DNA from 3 places in the Mesorhizobium sp. M0293 genome. Region 2 is predicted to be linked to each of the others. Evidence: predicted binding sites of a transcription regulator. Region 2 holds the regulator's gene; each other region holds the start of a gene.
The links. The regulator PhoB, encoded in region 2, activates phosphate uptake and scavenging genes when phosphate is short. The targets are predictions, from matches to a motif close to TGTCATNNANCTGTCAT.
Positions count from the first base shown of each region.

Region 1: NKJ06_RS09250 (DUF1045 domain-containing protein) is a predicted target of PhoB. The motif match lies at 1,521-1,537, and genes of this name have one in related genera.
Region 3: NKJ06_RS06780 (alkaline phosphatase D family protein) is a predicted target of PhoB. The motif match lies at 1,558-1,574, and genes of this name have one in related genera.

Region 1 covers NZ_JAMYSA010000017.1:19,172-22,447, forward strand. The annotation lists gene iolE (myo-inosose-2 dehydratase) at 1-63, shown strand, start outside; gene NKJ06_RS09240 (DUF3329 domain-containing protein) at 121-333, shown strand; gene iolB (5-deoxy-glucuronate isomerase) at 612-1,424, shown strand; gene NKJ06_RS09250 (DUF1045 domain-containing protein) at 1,577-2,284, shown strand; gene NKJ06_RS09255 (alpha-D-ribose 1-methylphosphonate 5-triphosphate diphosphatase) at 2,305-3,276, shown strand, end outside.
Region 2 covers NZ_JAMYSA010000024.1:57,051-60,326, reverse strand. The annotation lists gene pstB (phosphate ABC transporter ATP-binding protein PstB) at 1-734, shown strand, start outside; gene phoU (phosphate signaling complex protein PhoU) at 760-1,467, shown strand; gene phoB (phosphate regulon transcriptional regulator PhoB) at 1,487-2,176, shown strand; gene eglC (endo-1,3-1,4-beta-glycanase EglC) at 2,846-3,276, shown strand, end outside.
Region 3 covers NZ_JAMYSA010000011.1:3,233-6,508, forward strand. The annotation lists gene NKJ06_RS06770 (TetR/AcrR family transcriptional regulator) at 1-18, opposite strand, end outside; gene NKJ06_RS06775 (MFS transporter) at 92-1,375, shown strand; gene NKJ06_RS06780 (alkaline phosphatase D family protein) at 1,646-3,220, shown strand.

The DNA.
Region 1 (3,276 bases), on a different contig from region 2:
TTGATGCGCGTCATGACCGCCGCCGGCTACACGGTCGAGACGCAAGGCTTTCCCAATGTCTGATCAAGGGAGCCTGATGCGATGGGTTCCCGGCGAAGGCGATTGCTGTAGATTGGCCCAATGAAAGATTACGAACACCCCTTCTTCCGGCCTTTGTGGCGGCGTGTCGCCGTCGTCGCGGTCTGCATCATCTGGTCGATCATCGAGTTCGCCACAGGCACGCCGTTCTGGGGCGTCATCGCGCTTGGTTTCGCCGGCTACGCCGTCTGGCAATTTTTCTACCTCTACAAGCCGGTCGATGAGACCAAGGCCGAGGCCGAACCGAAGGAGTGACTGATCCCATGCGTTGGCGATTAGCTTGCGGCGCTTCTCGCTTCGTCATCCTGGGGCGGAGCAAGGAGCGAAGCGACGCAGCGCAGACCCCGGGATCCATGCCGCGACATCAAAACAGCCGCCGCGGTGCAGTATTCCGTCCCGCTGCGCTCTTGGACTGAGGTTACGGCATGGATCCTAGGGTCTTCGCGACGGAGCTTCGCTCCTGCTTCGCCCTAGGATGACGAAGTTGGGAGACTTCGGCCAATTCTCGAAGATTTGCGATAGGAGAGACAAAAATGTCGAAGCTGCTCGTCAAAGCCAATAAAGGCCATGGCCGGGTCGCCCATGTGACACCGCAAATCGCCGGCTGGACCTATGTCGGTTTCGACCTGCACCGACTGAAGCCCGGCGAGAGCGCGTCCGGAAAAACCGATGATCGCGAAGTCTGCCTGGTGTTCGTCACCGGCAAGGGCACGGCGTCCGCCGGCGGCAAGGATCTGGGCCTGCTTGGCGAGCGCATGTCGCCCTTCGAGGGCAAGCCGTGGTCGGTCTATGTGCCTGAAGGATCGGACTGGTCGGTGACGGCGGACACCGAACTGGAACTCGCGGTCTGCTCGGCGCCGGGCCTTGGCGGCGGTCTGCCGGTGCGGGTGATCACACCGGACGATCTCGGCCAGGAGGTGCGCGGCAAGGGCACCAACACGCGCTACGTCACCAACATATTGCCGGAGGGCAAGCCGGCCGATTCGCTGCTGGTGGTCGAGGTCATCACGCCCGGCGGCCATACGTCGAGCTATCCGCCGCACAAGCATGACCAGGACAATCTGCCCGACGAATCCTATCTCGAGGAAACCTACTATCACCGGCTCAACCCGCCGCAGGGCTTTGCCTTTCAGCGCGTCTACACCGACGCCGACAAGAATGGCCATCGCGCGCTCGACGAAGCGATGGCGATCGAGGATGGCGATGTCGTCCTGGTGCCCAAGGGCTATCATCCCTGCGCCGCCTGCCACGGCTACGATCTCTATTATCTCAACGTGATGGCCGGACCGAAGCGGACGTGGAAATTCCACAATGCGCCCGAGCACGAATGGCTGATGAAAGCCTGACAGGCCATTCTTGAAGACCCGGGGACTGGTCCAGCACGAAAAAATCGTCGGCTAATGACCCGGCCGCACCGTTTTGTTATCGGAAACGCTGCAAAGCTTCGTCAATCCGTCATGGAAATCACCTATGGCAGCGGAGCTGACAAGGACCTTCCATGCGCTACGCCATCTATTTCACCCCCCGGCAGGACGAGCCACTGGCGCGGATCGCTGCCAACTGGCTCGGCCGCGACCCGTTTGGCGCGGCGACAAGGCCGGTCGAGGCGGTGGCCGACCTGTCGGCGGCGGAAGTCGCTTTCCATACCGCTTCGGCGCGCCGCTATGGTTTCCACGCGACGCTGAAAGCCCCTTTCCGCCTGGCCGCCAGCGAGACGGAAGCCTCGCTGCGCACGGCCCTCGACCATTTCGCCGAGGCGACGGCGGTGGTGACCATCCCGCGCCTCGTCGTCAGCCAGATCGACAGCTTCTTCGCATTGGTGCCGGAAGGGCCGCTGCCTCTTCTCAACCGCTTCGCCGATGACGTGGTGCGCGATTTCGATCGCTTTCGCGCCCCGCTGACCGAATCCGAGATTGAGCGGCGCAGCCCGGATTCGCTGAAGCCAGCCGAGTTCCGCAATCTCTGCCAATGGGGCTACCCCTATGTCTTCGAAACCTTTCGCTTCCACATGACGCTGTCCGGCCGTGCGGCGTCACAGGAAAGCCCTCGTCTTCGACTAGCAATCGACAGCCTGTTTGCGCAGGTGCTGCAACAGCCGGTGCTGGTGGATGCGCTGACGCTGTTCGTCGAAACCGAACCGGGCGCACCGTTCATGGTGCTCTCGCATCACGCGCTCGGGCGCCGCCCGGCCAGAAAAACCGCCTGAACAACCAAGGACTGCCTGAAATGACCGCCGAAACTGTTCTCCACAACGCCCGCATCGTTCTTGCCGACGAGATCGTCGAGGGTTCGCTGGTGCTGCGCGACGGCTTTATCGCCGGTATCGATGCCGGCACCAGCCAAGCCAGCGGGAGCGTGGCCGGCGAGGATATGGGTGGCGACTACATCATTCCCGGGCTGGTCGAACTCCACACAGACCATCTCGAAGGCCACTACGCGCCACGGCCCAAGGTGCGCTGGAACCCCATCGCCGCCGTGCTCGCCCATGACGCGCAAGTGGCGACAGCCGGCATCACCACCGTGCTCGACGCCTTGCGAGTCGGCATGGACGAGGATGCCGACCTGACGTCGACCGACATCCGCAAGCTGGCCGATGCGATCGAGGACAGCGTGCAGCAGGATCGTCTGCGGGCCGACCATTTCATCCATCTGCGCTGCGAGGTTTCGGCGCCGGATTGCCTCAAGGCTTTCGCTAATTTCGACGGCGACGAGCGGGTCAAGCTGGCATCGCTGATGGATCATGCGCCCGGCCAGCGCCAGTTCGTCAACCTCGAAACCTATGCCTATTATTACCAGCGCAAGCTGAAGCTGACCGATCGCGACTTCAAACTGTTCTGCGAAAAGCGGATGGGGGAATCGGCGCGCAATTCCGTGCCGAACCGGGCAGTGATCGCCGCCGCCTGCCACGAGCGCGGGATCGTGCTGGCCAGCCATGACGACGCCACCCTTGGCCATGTCGGCGAAGCGATCGAACAGGGCGTGCGCGTCGCGGAGTTCCCGACCACGGAAGAAGCCGCCAGGGCTTCGAAAGAGGCCGGGCTCGGCGTGCTGATGGGTGCGCCCAACGTCATGCGCGGCGCCTCGCATTCGGGCAATGTCTCGGCCCGCACGCTGGCCAGCGACGGCCTGCTCGACATCCTGTCGTCCGACTACATTCCCTTCAGCCTGATCCAGTCGGCGTTCTTCCTCGGCGACGTC
Region 2 (3,276 bases):
AGAACCTCAACTTCTACTACGGCCAGTCGAAGGCGCTGAAGGACATCACGCTGTCCTTGCCGGAGCGCAGCGTCACCGCTTTCATCGGGCCTTCGGGCTGCGGGAAGTCGACGCTGCTGCGCGTCTTCAACCGCATCTACGAGCTCTATCCCAAGCAGACCGCCGAAGGTCAGGTGCTGCTCGACGGCCAGAACGTTCTCGACCGCTCGCAGGATCTCAACCTTTTGCGGACCAAGATCGGCATGGTGTTCCAGAAACCGACACCATTTCCGATGTCGATCTATGAAAACATCGCTTTCGGCGTCAGGCTCTATGAGAAGCTCAGCAAGTCCGAGATGGACGGTCGCGTCGAGCAGGCGCTGAAGCGGGCAGCACTCTGGACCGAGGTCAAGGACAAGCTCAACGCCAGCGGCCTCAGCCTCTCCGGCGGCCAGCAGCAGCGGCTCTGCATCGCCCGTACCGTGGCGGTGAAGCCGGAAGTCATCCTGCTCGACGAGCCGGCCTCGGCGCTCGATCCGCTGTCGACCGCCAAGATCGAGGAGCTGATCGACGAGTTGCAAGCCGACTACACGATCGTCATCGTCACCCACAACATGCAGCAGGCGGCGCGCGTGTCGAAGCAGACGGCCTTCATGTATCTGGGCGAGCTGGTCGAGTTCGACCGCACCGAGAAGATCTTCACGTCGCCCCGCGAGAAGCGCACGCAGGATTATATCACCGGCCGATTCGGCTGAGTTCAGGCATACGAGGGACAGGATCATGAGCGAACACACAGTCGCTTCTTTCGACGAGGATCTCGGTCAGATCAGCAGGCTCATCAGCGACATGGGCGATCTCGCCAGCTCGATGGTCGGCGGTGCGACCAAGGCGCTTTTGAATTCCGACAACGCGCTGGCACAGCGTGTCGTCTCCGACGACGCCATCATGGATGCGCGTCAGCGCGAGCTCGACGATCGCGCCATCACGTTGATCGCCAAGCGGCAGCCGATGGCCGACGATCTGCGCCATGTCGTCGGTTCGATCCGCATGGCCGGCGATCTCGAACGCATCGGCGACCTTGCCAAAAACATCGCCAAGCGCGTCGGCACTGTCGGCCTCAGCGTTACGCCGCGCGACCTTTCGCACTCGATCGATGGAATGGCGCAACTGGTGTTGATCCAGGTGCAGGGCGTCATCGAGGAATATGCTGCCCGCGACGCCGAGGCGTTGGCAAAACTACGCGCCGACGACGAGCGCATCGATGTCAAGTACACGTCGGTGTTCCGCGAACTGCTGACCTACATGATGGAAGATCCCCGCAACATCACGGCGTGCACGCATCTGTTGTTCTGCGCCAAGAACCTCGAGCGCATCGGCGACCACGTGACCAACATCGCCGAAAATGCCTATTATGTTTTGACCGGTACGCAGCTGCCCGCCAATCGTCCGAAGCAGGACGAGACGGCAATGTCCGCGCCGGCGGCATGATGACAGGGGTGACCAGCCGATGATCGCGCCACGCATCATGGTGGTGGAGGACGAGGAGCCGCTAGGCGTGCTGCTCCGCTATAATCTGGAGTCCGAAGGTTACCAGGTCGAGGTGGTGACGCGCGGCGACGAGGCCGAGATCCGGCTGCAGGAGAACGTTCCCGACCTTCTGGTGCTCGACTGGATGGTGCCGGCGGTTTCCGGCATCGAACTCTGCCGGCGCCTGCGAATGCGTTCCGAGACCGAGCGGCTGCCGATCATCATGCTGACCGCGCGCGGCGAGGAGAGCGACCGCGTGCGCGGCCTCTCGACCGGCGCCGACGATTATCTGGTCAAGCCGTTCTCGACACCGGAGTTCATGGCCAGGGTCAAGGCGCTGTTGCGCCGCGCCAAGCCGGAAGTGCTGTCCAGCGTGCTCAAGGTCGGCGACATCGTGCTCGATCGTGAATCGCACCGGGTCTATCGCAAGAAGAGCGAGATTCGGCTCGGACCGACCGAATTCCGCCTGCTCGAATTCATGATGCGCCATCCCGGCCGCGTGTTCTCGCGCAGCCAGCTGCTCGACAATGTCTGGGGCGAGACGATCTACATCGACGAGCGCACGGTCGACGTGCATGTCGGCCGACTGCGCAAGGCGGTCAACAATGGCCGCATGCCCGATGTCATCCGGACCATTCGTGGGGCAGGCTACGCGATTAGGGAAGACTAAAGCGCGTCGCGGTTGAACGGATTCAGGCGACGCGCTTTAGGTGTTTGTTTTTTATGCATGTCGTTTTCCCAAAACCGAGGTCGCTTTTGGGCGACATGCATTAGGTGCCTGTTCCGTCCCGATAGATCGTGACCAGGAAAACTCGATTAGCAGGCGGTCGCCAACGGCCGCGAAGGCTGGAATGTTGCATTCGTCTCATCGATGGGGAGCGAGCACGTGACGCCAGGAGCGGTCATCCCCATCAGTTTTCGAATGACCGCATTTGGGCTAAAGCGACAGGCAGCTTCTGGCGTTCTCCGATCTCCCAAACTCTCTATGTGCCCCGGCTGGCGGCAGGAAGCACGGCCAGCGACACGCATTAGTCGGTCACATCGCCATCTTGCCCGCAGACTCCGACCAACAAGCCGCGCACTCAAGAATTAATTTGAGTTAATTTATATATAGGATGTGTATTTTGCATAAATACACAATTTTATTAAATTTACTTCAACCTACAGCAGGTTCTCTGCTCTTTATTCATTGTGTGTACTCCGAATATTCAATACGATCTCGGATCGAATGACGATTCCGTGGAACGATCTCGTTCTTTGCAACGTTGCTTTGAAAGCGGTCGCCGGACTTTGCGCCGAATGATTTGACCAGGTCGGACACCATGAGGAAGGATTTCTGATGAGCACGGTCTTAAACGCCAAAGGCATCCCCCTTCCCTACACCGGCGCTTCCACTCATTGGTTCTCGGCCACCGGGTCCGGGCCAGAACTGCATGGCACCTCCGGCAACGACTCCTTCTGGGGAGACACCGGCGTCAATGTCACGATCTACGGTGGCGCCGGCGACGACTACTATCACCTCTATTCCACCAACAATAAGGTGGTTGAAGATCCCGGGGCAGGGATCGACACGATCGACACATGGATGAGCTACAAGCTCCCCGACAATTTCGAGAACCTCGTCGTTACCGGCGCCAATCGATATGCGTTCGGAAATGCGTTGGACAACATCATCAAGGGCGGATCGGGTCATCAGACGCTGGATGGCGGCAAGGGAAATGATGTCCTGATCGGTGGTGACGGCGCCGATACTTTCGCCATCTCCAAAGG
Region 3 (3,276 bases), on a different contig from region 2:
ATTTTTGTCCGTTGGCATCGTGTGACTCGATTGACAATGTTACCGATCGGTACGATACAGGTTCCCACCCTGCAACGTACCGGTCAGTAACATGATAACTCAATCCCGTCCCTTTGGCCAGCGCTACGCCTTCGTCGTGGTTGGCGTCATCTTCCTCTGCCTGCTGGTCGCGGCCGGCCTGCGGTCCGCGCCCGCGGTCATGATGCTGCCGCTGGAGAACAGTTTCGGCTGGCGGCGCGACGTCATCTCGCTGGCCGCCGGTGTCGGCATCCTGCTCTACGGTCTCACCGGTCCATTTGCCGCAGCCCTGATGGAGCGCGTCGGGCTGCGTCGCACGCTGCTCGCCTCGCTGGTGGTGATGTCGGGCTCAACCGCGCTCAGCCTGCTGATGACCAAGCCCTGGCATCTGTTCATCACCTGGGGCGTGTTCTCGGGCATTGGTTCCGGCGCTGTCGCCAGCGTGCTCGGCGCCACCATCGTCAATCGCTGGTTCAAGACCAATCGCGGCCTTGTCATGGGATTGATGTCGGCCTCAAGCGCCTCTGGCATGCTGGTGTTCCTGCCGATGATCGCTGCTCTGGCGCAGTCCGGTGGCTGGCAGCCGGTCGTCATAGCGGTCGCGATCGCCACCGCGGCTCTGATACCGCTGGTCTGGCTGCTGGTGCCGGAGCGTCCGGCTTCGATCGGCATGGTGCGCTACGGCGCCGAGGCCGACGACGTGCCGCCGACATCGCCTGCGTCGCAAGGCAATTTCCTCGCGCATACGCTCAACACGCTGCGCCGTGCCGCCGGCACAAGGGTGTTCTGGTACCTGTTCGCCACCTTCTTCGTCTGCGGCTTCACCACCAACGGTCTGGTCGGTACCCATCTGATCGCCTTCTGCGGCGACATGGGCATCGGCGAGGTTCAGGCCGCCGGCCTGCTGTCGATGATGGGCATTTTCGACCTGATCGGTACGACGCTGTCGGGCTGGCTCACCGACCGCTACGATCCGCGCAAGCTGCTTGGCGTCTATTACGGCATTCGCGGCCTGTCGCTGATCTATCTGCCCTATTCCGGCTTCTCGGCGACCAGCCTGATCATCTTCGCCGTGCTCTACGGCCTCGACTGGATCGCCACCGTGCCGCCGACGCTGAGGCTCGCCAATGAGGCGTTCGGCGACCGCAGCGGACCGATCGTGTTCGGCTGGATCGTCGCCGGTCACCAGATCGGCGCGGCCACCGCCGCCGCTTTCGGCGGCACCATGCGCGAGTTGCAGGGCAATTACGAACTGGCCTTCCTGATTGCCGGCATGACGGCGATTGCCGCCGCCTGTATCTCGCTGCTGATCAACACCAGCCGGCCGGCTTTCGATCCGGAGCCGCAGGCGGCGTAGCTGCGACGGCGGAGCGCTAATCTCCCCCCTTGAGAGGGAGATGGCCGCGAAGCGGCCAGAGGAGGTCGGTCCGACCGGGCTCGGCCTCCTGGTGCAGATGGAGGTCGGCGCTCCATGCGAGGCGACCCCTCTGTCGCCTTCGGCGACATCTCCCCCTCAAGGGGGGAGATCACCCTGTTCACTGTTATCAAACCTTCATCATCCCGAGATGCGCCTGAAACATTGACGCTGGACCTTGGTGGCACCGTTCAAGCCACCCAGGAGACAGCCATGAACAAGCTCTCGATGACCCGCCGCGCCTTCGTCACGTCCGCCAGCGCCGTTGGCCTGGCCGGGGTCTCGAGCTTGGCGCTGCCATACTATTCGCGCGCCAATCAGCGGCCAGCCTTCACCCATGGCGTCCAGTCGGGCGATGTCGACGCCACTAGCGGCATGGTGTGGACGCGCACCGACCGCCCGTCGCGCGTCATGTTCGAAGTGTCGTCGACGGAGAATTTCGCCAATGCGACGCGCCTGGCGCCGCTCGATACGTCGCCGGCCAGCGACTACACCGTCAAGCGGCTGCTTACCGACCTCGCTTCCGATCAGGACATCTTCTACCGCATGACATCAGCCGATCTCGCCGACATCAACGCCGTTTCCGAGCCGATCATCGGCCGCTTCAGGACGGCGCCGGCCTCGAAGCGCGACATCCGATTTGCCTGGTCGGGCGACACCGCCGGCCAGGGCTGGGGCATCGACGAGACCGGCATGAAGACCTACGCCACGATCGGCAAGCATACGCCCGACTTCTTCCTGCATTCAGGCGACACCATCTACGCCGACGGCGCCATGAAGGACGAGGTCGACCTGCCCGGCGGCGGCAAGTGGAAGAACGTCGTGCTGATCGACGGCAAGCGCAAGGTCGCCGAGACATTGGACGAGTACCGGGACCAGTGGAAATACAACATGATGGACAGGAACGTGCTCGGCCTGAGTGCCATCTGCCCGACCTTCTACCAGTGGGACGACCACGAAGTGCTCAACAATTGGTCGGATTCGAAGGATCTCAGCGCCGACAATCGCTACACGGAGAAATCCATCCACGTGCTGGCGGCCCGTGCGGCGCGCGCCTTCCATGAAATGACGACGATCCGCTACGAACCGTCCGAGCCCGGCCGCGTCTATCGCAAGATCGCCTACGGGCCGCTGCTCGACGTGTTCTTCCTCGACATGCGGTCCTATCGCGGCCCCAATGGTCCGGACATGCAGGATGAGATGACGCCGCAATCGCGCATTCTCGGCGAACAGCAGACGAAATGGCTGAAGCGCGAACTGGCAAATTCGAAGGCGACCTGGAAAATCATCGCTGCCGACATGCCGCTCGGCCTGGTCGTCTGGGACGACGGCGCCAAGAAAGTTGGCGCCGAGGCAGTCAGCAATGGCGATAATGGCTTGCCAAAGGGACGCGAATTTGAGATCGCCGACCTGCTGCGCTTCATCAAGAATGCCGGCATCAGCAACACCGTCTGGCTAACCGCCGACGTGCATTACACGGCCGCTCACCACTACAACCCGGACAAGGCTCAGTTCCAGGATTTCAATCCGTTCTGGGAATTCGTGTCGGGCCCGATCCATGCCGGCACGTTCGGCCCCAACGATTTCGACATGACCTTCGGGCCGGAACTGAAGTTCATCAAGGCGCCGACTGCCGAACAGGGTCAGAACCTGCCGCCATCGGCGGGCCTGCAATTCTTCGGGCTGGTCGATATTTCAGGCGCCAGCGAGCAGATGACCGTGCGGCTGATGGATCGCGACGACAATGAACTCTACAAGGTGACGCTCGACCCGGTGCGGTCGGCGTAAACGCACTTTTCGCCGGCTTCGCAAAGCGAAGCTGGCGAGACGGGCGGGGGTAAAGC